Regions from separate parts of the Undibacterium sp. TJN25 genome, predicted to be linked through region 2. Evidence: riboswitches for the same ligand, from Rfam matches in the RefSeq annotation. Region 2 holds a riboswitch; the other holds the start of a gene.
The links. A riboswitch is a leader RNA that binds a small molecule or an ion and turns the genes downstream of it on or off. The one in region 2 is predicted to bind cobalamin.
Positions count from the first base shown of each region.

Region 1: it holds a riboswitch for cobalamin, as region 2 does, so the genes downstream of both, ACO0LO_RS21620 (TonB-dependent receptor domain-containing protein) here and ACO0LO_RS13515 (CoA-acylating methylmalonate-semialdehyde dehydrogenase) in region 2, are expected to answer to the same signal.

Region 1 covers NZ_JBMPPM010000009.1:130,221-134,401, reverse strand. The annotation lists gene ACO0LO_RS21630 (adenosylcobinamide-GDP ribazoletransferase) at 1-334, shown strand, start outside; gene cobC (alpha-ribazole phosphatase family protein) at 357-932, shown strand; cobalamin riboswitch at 1,045-1,312, shown strand; gene ACO0LO_RS21620 (TonB-dependent receptor domain-containing protein) at 1,467-3,347, shown strand; gene ACO0LO_RS21615 (FecCD family ABC transporter permease) at 3,537-4,181, shown strand, end outside.
Region 2 covers NZ_JBMPPM010000005.1:38,964-43,144, forward strand. The annotation lists gene ACO0LO_RS13515 (CoA-acylating methylmalonate-semialdehyde dehydrogenase) at 1-1,392, opposite strand, end outside; gene ACO0LO_RS13520 (hypothetical protein) at 1,391-1,579, shown strand; cobalamin riboswitch at 1,663-1,881, opposite strand; gene eutC (ethanolamine ammonia-lyase subunit EutC) at 2,001-2,828, opposite strand; gene ACO0LO_RS13530 (ethanolamine ammonia-lyase subunit EutB) at 2,847-4,181, opposite strand, start outside.

The DNA.
Region 1 (4,181 bases), on a different contig from region 2:
GCGGCTGATGGCGGTAAGCCTGATCTGGAAGCTGGCCTATGCGCGCCTGGAGGGCAAGGCCAAGCCGCTGGCGCAGCACATGTCAAATAGCGAATTCCTGCTGGCATGCGTAACGGTGCTGCTGCCTGTTGCGGCGCTGCTGTATTTCAAGGCTTTCCTGTTGCCGCACTTCCTCGCAGGCCTGGCCTTGCTGCTGCTGGCCGGCTGCTGGCTGGCGCGGCTGTTCGTGCGCCGCATTGCCGGCTACACCGGCGATTGCCTGGGCGCCGTGCAGCAGTTGTCGGAACTGGCTTTTTATCTTGGGTTTGCCGCGGCCATCGGCAAATTTATCTGACTCATTTGATTCTTCTGATGTAATGCGACTCTACCTGATCCGCCATCCCCGGCCCGAGCTTGCCGCCGGCACCTGCTACGGCCAGGCGGACCTTCCCGCGGATGCCGGCCATTGCAGCGAAGTCGTCGCCGCGCTTGCACAAAGCTTGCCGCCTGGCGCGCGCATCATTTCCAGCCCGCTGCAGCGTTGTTCGGTGCTTGCGCATGCATTGGCGCAGGCCATGCAAAGCAAGGTGCCCGTGCTGGATACGCGGCTGATAGAAATGGATTTCGGCAATTGGGAAATGCGCCGCTGGGATGATATTGCGCGTGCCGAAATTGACGCCTGGGCTGCGGATACCGTGCATTACCCTCCAGGCGGTGGCGAAAGCGTGCTGCAGATGGCCGCGCGGGTGATGGAGTTTCTACGCGACATTCAGCGCCAGCCCGATGCTGTCGTTGTAGTGGTTTGCCATGCAGGGCCCATACGGCTGATGCAGGCTTACCGTCAGGGAATGCAAGTGGCGGAGCTGGCGGCGCAGGCAGTCAATTCCGTTACAGGCCCGGCGGCAATCCTCTACGGCCAGTGCGTGCAGATAGATGTGCCCAGGATTGGGTAATCTTGCAGGATTGATATTTTTAAATGGACACTTCCCGTTGTGCTGACCCCTTGCCTTTCACGTTCGGCATGCATGCCACGGACTCTTGCCTTGATACAAAGCCCGAGACCCTATAAAATGGCGGGGTTTTGGTGCTCGCGGACATGCTCATGTCCGCGGTTAAACGGGAAACACAGTGCAAGCCCAGCCTTACCATCCGGCGATTTTGCATAATGTGTGCTGCCCCCGCAACGGTGTACAAGTGCCTCGCTAGTCCTCTCAAGGTTCCTCCTGAAGTCTATCCTGGCAAGCTCTCTTCCAATACCACTGTGCAGTCTGCATGGGAAGGTCGGATAGCCATACTTGTTAGCCCGGATACCGGCCAAGATAGGTGAAAGTGCTGCGGACGGGGATGTTCGTCAGGAATTTTTCTTTGCATCGCAATGGCTGCCGGGACTGTGTCCACAGGCAGCGCGCGCATGTATCCGATAGCGGCACTTTTGTTCAATCCAGCCTGCGGGGACGTTGGCTGGTTGCCTCTTTTTTGTAGCTATCATGACCTCTATCGTTTCCCGCCGCGCTGTTTCAGCGCTGAAGCCGCTCGCCATCAGCCTGGCCGTTGCCTCCCTCTTTCCTGCAGCTTCGGCATTTGCCGAAGATACTGCTAACACTGCCAACGTCGTCATGACCGCAGGCCGCCAGGTGCAGGCCGCCAAGGACGTGCTGGCCGACAACGTGGTCATTACGGCCGACGAAATCGCCAAGTCCGGTTCGTCTTCTGTAGTAGACCTGCTGCAAAAGCAGCGCGGCATTGAAATCGCGCGCAACGGCGGCCCGGGCACGACCTCTTCCGTGTTCATCCGCGGCACCAGCAATTCGCAAAACGTGGTGCTGGTAGACGGCGTGCGCATCGGTTCCTCTACAACAGGCGGCGCCACATGGTCCACCATTCCCCTGTCGCAGATCGAGCGCATTGAAATCGTCTATGGTCCATTGAGCAGCCTGTACGGTGCGGATGCCATCGGCGGCGTGATCCAGATTTTCACCAAAAAGGGCTCCGCCGGCGCTACAGTCACACCAACGGCATCCGTTGGCGCCGGCACCTACGGGCTGCGCAAGGCGGATGCAGGAATCTCCGGCGCGACTGAAAACCACATCAGCTACGCGCTGAATGTCGGCCATGAAGAGGCCGACGGTTTCTCCGCCAGCACGCCTGCCGCAGGTTCTTTCACCTACAACCCGGACAAGGACGGCTACAAGCTGGACAGCGTCAGCGGCCGCCTGGCTTATGAATGGTCCAAGGGCCAGGAAATCGGCGCGAGCCTGTTGCAAAGCCGGCTGAAGGCGCAGTTCGATGCCGGCCCGGGTTATGACGACCGCACGCAGCAAGACTTGCAAACGCTGGCCATCTACAGCAAGAACAAGGTCACCAATGACTGGACGCTGAAAACCCAGTACGCCCAGGCCAAGGACAAATCCTTCACCGATGCGTCCTACGGCAAGAGCCAGATCAACACCGAACAAGACACCTTCAACCTGCAGAATGACATCAGCATCGGCAAGGATGTGTTGCAGGTGCTGGCGGAAAACCGCAAGGAAAAAGTCACGACCACTACCGCGGAAGTCAACGGCGACCGCACGACGAATTCGCTGGCAGCTTCCTACGTGCTGAAACGCGGCGCCAGCCTGGCCAGCGCCAGCGTGCGCTATGACCACAGCTCGGTGTACGGCTCCAATACCACCGGCAGCATCGCCTACGGCTTCCGTATCAACGACGCCTTCCGCGTCAACGCCAGCTACGGCACCAGCTTCCGCGCGCCTACCTACAATGAGCTGTACTACCCAGGCTTCGGTATTTCCACCAACAAGCCGGAAAAAGGCAAGAACGCGGAGATCGGCGCCTACTATGAAATGGGCGATACCCAGCTGAGCGCGGTGTACTACCAGAACAAGCTGACCGATCTGCTGGTCAGCACCAATGTCTGCCCGGTACAGCAGGATACGCATCCGTTCGGCTGCTCGTACAACGTGGAAAAAGCCACGCTGTCCGGCCTGACCGTAGGCGGTTCCACCAAGTTCGGCGACCTGAGCCTGCGCGCGTCGCTGGATATCCAGGATCCGAAAGACGACACTACCGGCCTGCAACTGGCGCGCCGCTCCAAGCAGCATGGCAACGTGGCTGCCGAGTACTCCCTGGGTAAAGCCAAGCTGGGTGTGGAAACGACTTTCTCCGACAAGCGTTATGATGATGTCGCCAACAAGAAGGTTCTGGGTGGCTACAGCCTGCTGAACCTGTATGCAACCTACGACATCGCGCCAAGCTGGTCCGTCATCGGTCGCTGGAACAACGTGCTGGATAAAGACTACCAGCTGGCAAAAAACTATAATGCTGCAGGATCCAACGTGTTTGTCGGCCTGAACTACGGTTACAAATAATCGTAGAAATCATAGTTATTTGTAAATTGACCGGTATCAAGCAAGAACTAAGCTGTACCGAAGCAACACCGGCCGGCCCCAACGGGCCGGCCGCAGTAATACAGTAGTGTGATGTAAGCCTTCCAGTTTTTCCGGCAGCCGCCGGCAAGACTGGCGGCATCCCAGATTTCCCTTTTACAAAGGCTGATTGTGCCTCTTGCCTCTGCCGCCGGTATCCGCCTCGCCAGACCTCCTGCCGCTTCCGGGCGCGCGCTTGTCGTCCTGTCCGGGCTGCTGGCCGTGTCGGTCGCCAGTATCCTGGCGGCCTGTGTTGTCGGCTCCATCTCGCTGTCTTACGGCGAACTATTCAATGCGCTGGCAGATATCCTGCGCAGCAAACCTTCTACACTGGCAGCAACATTGCTGGAATTGAGGCTGGGCCGCGCCCTGTCCGGCTTCTCCGTCGGCGCCACGCTGGCGCTGGCCGGCGTGCTGATGCAGGCGCTGCTGCGCAATCCGCTGGCCGAGCCCTATGTGCTCGGCATTTCCGGCGGCGCCTCGGTCGGCGCGCTGGCAACCATACTTTTCCTGGGCACCGCCTGGATGATAGACGCAGCCGCTTTTGCCGGCGCGATGGCAGTGGCCATGCTGCTGTTCGGTCTGGCCTACCGCGACTTCCGCGGCAGCGGCAGTTCCGAAGGCAATGCGCCACTGCTGCTGCTGACGGGCGTCATCATCGCGGCAGGCTGCGGCGCGCTGGTCAGCCTGATGCTGTCGATCGCACCGGACAGCCGCATGCGCGGCATGGTGTTCTGGATGATAGGCGACCTGTCGACGACGCAGCCGCGCTACCTG
Region 2 (4,181 bases):
AAACAGCGGCACCGGAACAGGGATGGGCACGTTGATGCCGATCTGGCCCACATCGATATCCTCTTCAAACGTGCGGGCCGCGGCGCCGGATTGCGTAAACAGTGCGGTGCCGTTGCCGTTGGGATTGGCGTTGATGATGGCAATTGCTTCCTGCAGGCTGTCCGCGTGCATGACGCACAATACCGGGCCGAAAATTTCTTCTTCGTAAATGCGCATGCCGCGCTGCACGCCGGTGAATACTGTGGGACCGATAAAGTTGCCTTCCTCGTAGCCCGCGACGGACGGATTGCGTCCGTCCAGGACCAGCTGAGCGCCTTCGCGGACGCCTTGTTCAATCAAGCCGGTGACACGTGCTTTTGCACCGTGGGAAATGACGGGGCCGATATCGGTATTCGGTTCCGCGCCGCCATTCACTTTCAGCGAGCGCGCCTTGTCCAGCAGCTCAGGCACCCAGTTTTGCGCATCGCCGACCAGGATCACGACCGACAACGCCATGCAGCGCTGGCCTGCGGCGCCGAAGGCGGCGCCGGCCAGGTTGTTCAGCGTCTGTTCCTTGTTGGCATCCGGCAGCACGATCGCATGGTTCTTGGCGCCCATCATGCATTGCGCGCGCTTGCCTGCCAGCGTGGCGCGGTTATATACATGCGTGCCGACGCGGGTGGAGCCGACAAAGGACACTGCCTTGATATCAGGATGGTCGCAGATCGCATTGACGACTTCTTCGCCGCCATGCACAACGTTCAGCACGCCGGCAGGAATACCAGCCTGCATCGCCAGTTCGGCTAGGCGCATTGTCACCATCGGATCTTGCTCGGAAGGTTTCAGGATGAAGGTATTGCCGCAGGCAATCGCCATCGGGAACATCCACAGCGGTATCATCGCGGGGAAGTTAAAAGGGGTGATGCCGGCGCATACGCCCAGTGGCTGGTTCAGGGTGTAAGTATCGACGCCGCTGGCGACATTATTGGCAATTTCGCCCATCTGCAGGTTGCCGATATTGGCAGCGTGCTCCACTACTTCCAGCCCACGGAAAATATCACCTTCGGCGTCGGCCAGCGTCTTGCCTTGTTCGGCCGTCAGTATGGCGGCCAGTTCCTGCATGTTCTCGCGTATCAGCTGCTGGTATTTCAGGAAGATGCGTGCCCGCGCGCCGATGGCGGTCTTGCGCCACGTGGCAAAAGCCTGTTTGGCGCTACTGACGGCCAGCTGCATTTCTTCAGGCGTGGCAAAAGGCACGCGGGCGATGATTTTCTGGGTTGCCGGATTGACGATGTCGCGCCATTGGTCGGTTTTGGATTCCAGCAACTGGCCGTTGATCAGCAGCTTGACGGAGGGGGCAGAGGAGATAGAAGGGATGGACGAGTGGACTGAAGCGCTAGAAGCATGGTTCATGATGCATTTCCTGTTCGGACGGCAGGGCGCGGCGAGCCTGAGACTCGCGATGTACGGTCCTGCCTGTTTGCCTGAAAACGGATTTCCCGCCAGTTTCTATGCTGGTGAGAAGCTCCGGCCATGGGTGTGCAAACACCCCTTGCGCACCTTCCGTACGCAAGCAGACCTCAGAAAAATTGCAGAATGAATGGAGATGAATTGAGAGAACAGGACACCGCCTGCCCTTGCAGGCAGTACGGCAGCTTCCACTCAGACAAGGCCTTCCGCAATGTTTCTGATGATCAACAGGCCGGTATCCGGGCTTGCGAGTCTTGTTACATCGCCTTCCCAGTCCATGCATGGACCAGTGGCGTAGATGATGTAACCGCACTCGCATACCGTTGCGGAGGCAGCAGGGGCTTGGCACTGACTTGTGAGGCAGTGCGAACCGCTTTCCCGTTTAACGCTGCCCAAGATAATGGGCAGCGCACCTGTTGATTTAAGAATAGCACATTAATTTACGTTTACGTAAACGTAAACGTAAAGATAAATGAGCGTAGATCAAGCATTAATATTTTTCATCTGTGCGGCACTTTGGCAGAAAAGGGAGGGCAAGCCTGTAGGAAGTCCTACTCCAGCAGGAAATTGTGCGGCGGCGCCAGCAGGCCGGGTTCCTCCACTGCATCATCCTTCAGCGCTACGCCGGACAGTTGCCTCCGCCGGGATTCCGACAGCAGGTAATGCAGCTTGGCGGCGGCATCTTTATAGCTTAGCCCCGCGGGACGGACATTGGAGATGCAGTTGCGGCCGGCGTCGTTCATGCCGGGCTGCGGCATCCATGTCAGGTACAGGCCCATGCTGTCAGGCGAACTCAGTCCTGGCCGTTCGCCTATCAGCACGACTGCCATTTTTGCGCCCAGCAAATGGGCGGCTTCGTCGCCGACCGCCACCCGGCCCTGGCGGACGATGCATATGGGCGCGACAGACCAATCTTCTGTCGCCAGCCGCTGGTGCAGAAGGCTGAGAAAGGGCGCTGCATGCTGCATGATGGCGAGCGCCGACAGACCATCGACAACGATGAGTGCAAGCTCTGGGCGGGTATCCTGTTCATGCGGGGCTGTCCGCGGTAAACCGTTCAGCATTTCTATCGATGCGGCATCAAGTCTGCGCCCCAGGTCCGGCCGCTGAAGATAGGTTGCGCGGTCAGCGGCGGCGCTGTGCAGGTTCAGGCAGGGTTCATGCCGCCTGCCGGCTGCGGCGCTCAGCGCAGGCGCCAGTTTGTCGACATCAAGTTCCAGATGCACTGCGTCGCGTGCCTGCGCATGCGCCAGCTGGAACGCCAGGTGCGCCTGCGTGGGCAGGCTGATGCCTGCACGCCCCAATGCAATACGGGCGGCGGTAAAGCGGCGCAGGCTGCCCCAGGGGTTGGTCGTGACGGGTGGTTTTTGCTCGCTCATTGCTGTACCTGATCTCGATCAGGACAGGCGCAGCAGCGCTTGCCGGAAAGCCGGCGGCAGCGCGTCGTTCAGCCGGAATTGCCCACCGGGTTCCTCCATGCCGGTAAATATCTGCATCTTGTGCAGCCAGGCCTCAAATTCCGGCGCCGGTTTCAGGCCCAGCGCGCGGCGCGCATACAGTGCATCGTGGAAGGACGTGGTTTGGTAGTTCAGCATGATGTCGTCCGAGCCCGGCACTCCCATGATGAAGCTGCAGCCCGCTACACCCAGCAAGGTCAGCAGCACGTCCATATCATTCTGGTCTGCCTCTGCATGATTGGTATAGCAGACGTCGCAGCCCATGGGCAGGCCAAGCAGCTTGCCGCAGAAGTGGTCTTCCAGCCCGGCACGGATGATCTGCCTGCCGTCGAACAGATATTCGGGGCCGATGAAACCCACCACAGTATTGACCAGCAGCGGCTTGTAGCGGCGCGCGACCGCATAAGCGCGCGCTTCGCAAGTTTGCTGGTCCATCCCGTGGTGGGCATTGGCAGATAGTGCGCTGCCCTGCCCGGTTTCAAAGTACATCAGGTTGTCGCCTACGGTGCCGCGCTTCAGCGACAGCGCGGCGCTATGCGCTTCGTCCAGCAACGCCAGGTTGACGCCAAAGCTGCTATTGGTGGCTTCGGTGCCGCCTATGGACTGGAACACCAGGTCCACCGGCGCTCCGCGCCTGATCGCTTCCAGCGTATTGGTCACATGGGTCAGCACGCAGGATTGCGTCGGAATCTCGTAGCGGCGGATGATGTCGTCCATCATGCCGACCAGTTTCACCACTTGCAGCACATTGTCGGTGGCGGGGTTGATGCCGAACACGGCGTCGCCGCTGCCATACAGCAAACCGTCCAGCAGGCTGGCCGCGATGCCGCTGGCATCGTCGGTGGGGTGATTGGGTTGCAGCCGTGTGGACAGCCGGCCCGGCAGGCCGATGGTGTTGCGGAAAGCGCTTACCACGCGGCATTTCTGCGCGACCAGGATCAGGTCCTGGTTACGCATGATCTTGCAAACGGCCGCTGCCATTTCCGGCGTAAGGCCGGGCGCGAGTGCCGCCAGCGCGGCGCTGTCCGCCTCGTCGCCCAGCAGCCAGTTGCGGAAATCACCCACCGTCAGGTGGCTGACCGGCGCAAAAGCGGCGGCATCATGGCTGTCCATGATGAGCCGCGTGATTTCGTCTTCTTCATAGGGCACCAGCGCGTCGTGCAGGAAGGTGGTGAGCGGCAGTTCCGCCAGTGCCATTTGTGCTACCGCCCGTTGTTCGGCGCTACTTGCGGCGACGCCGGCCAGCATGTCGCCGGAACGTGCCGGCGTTGCTTT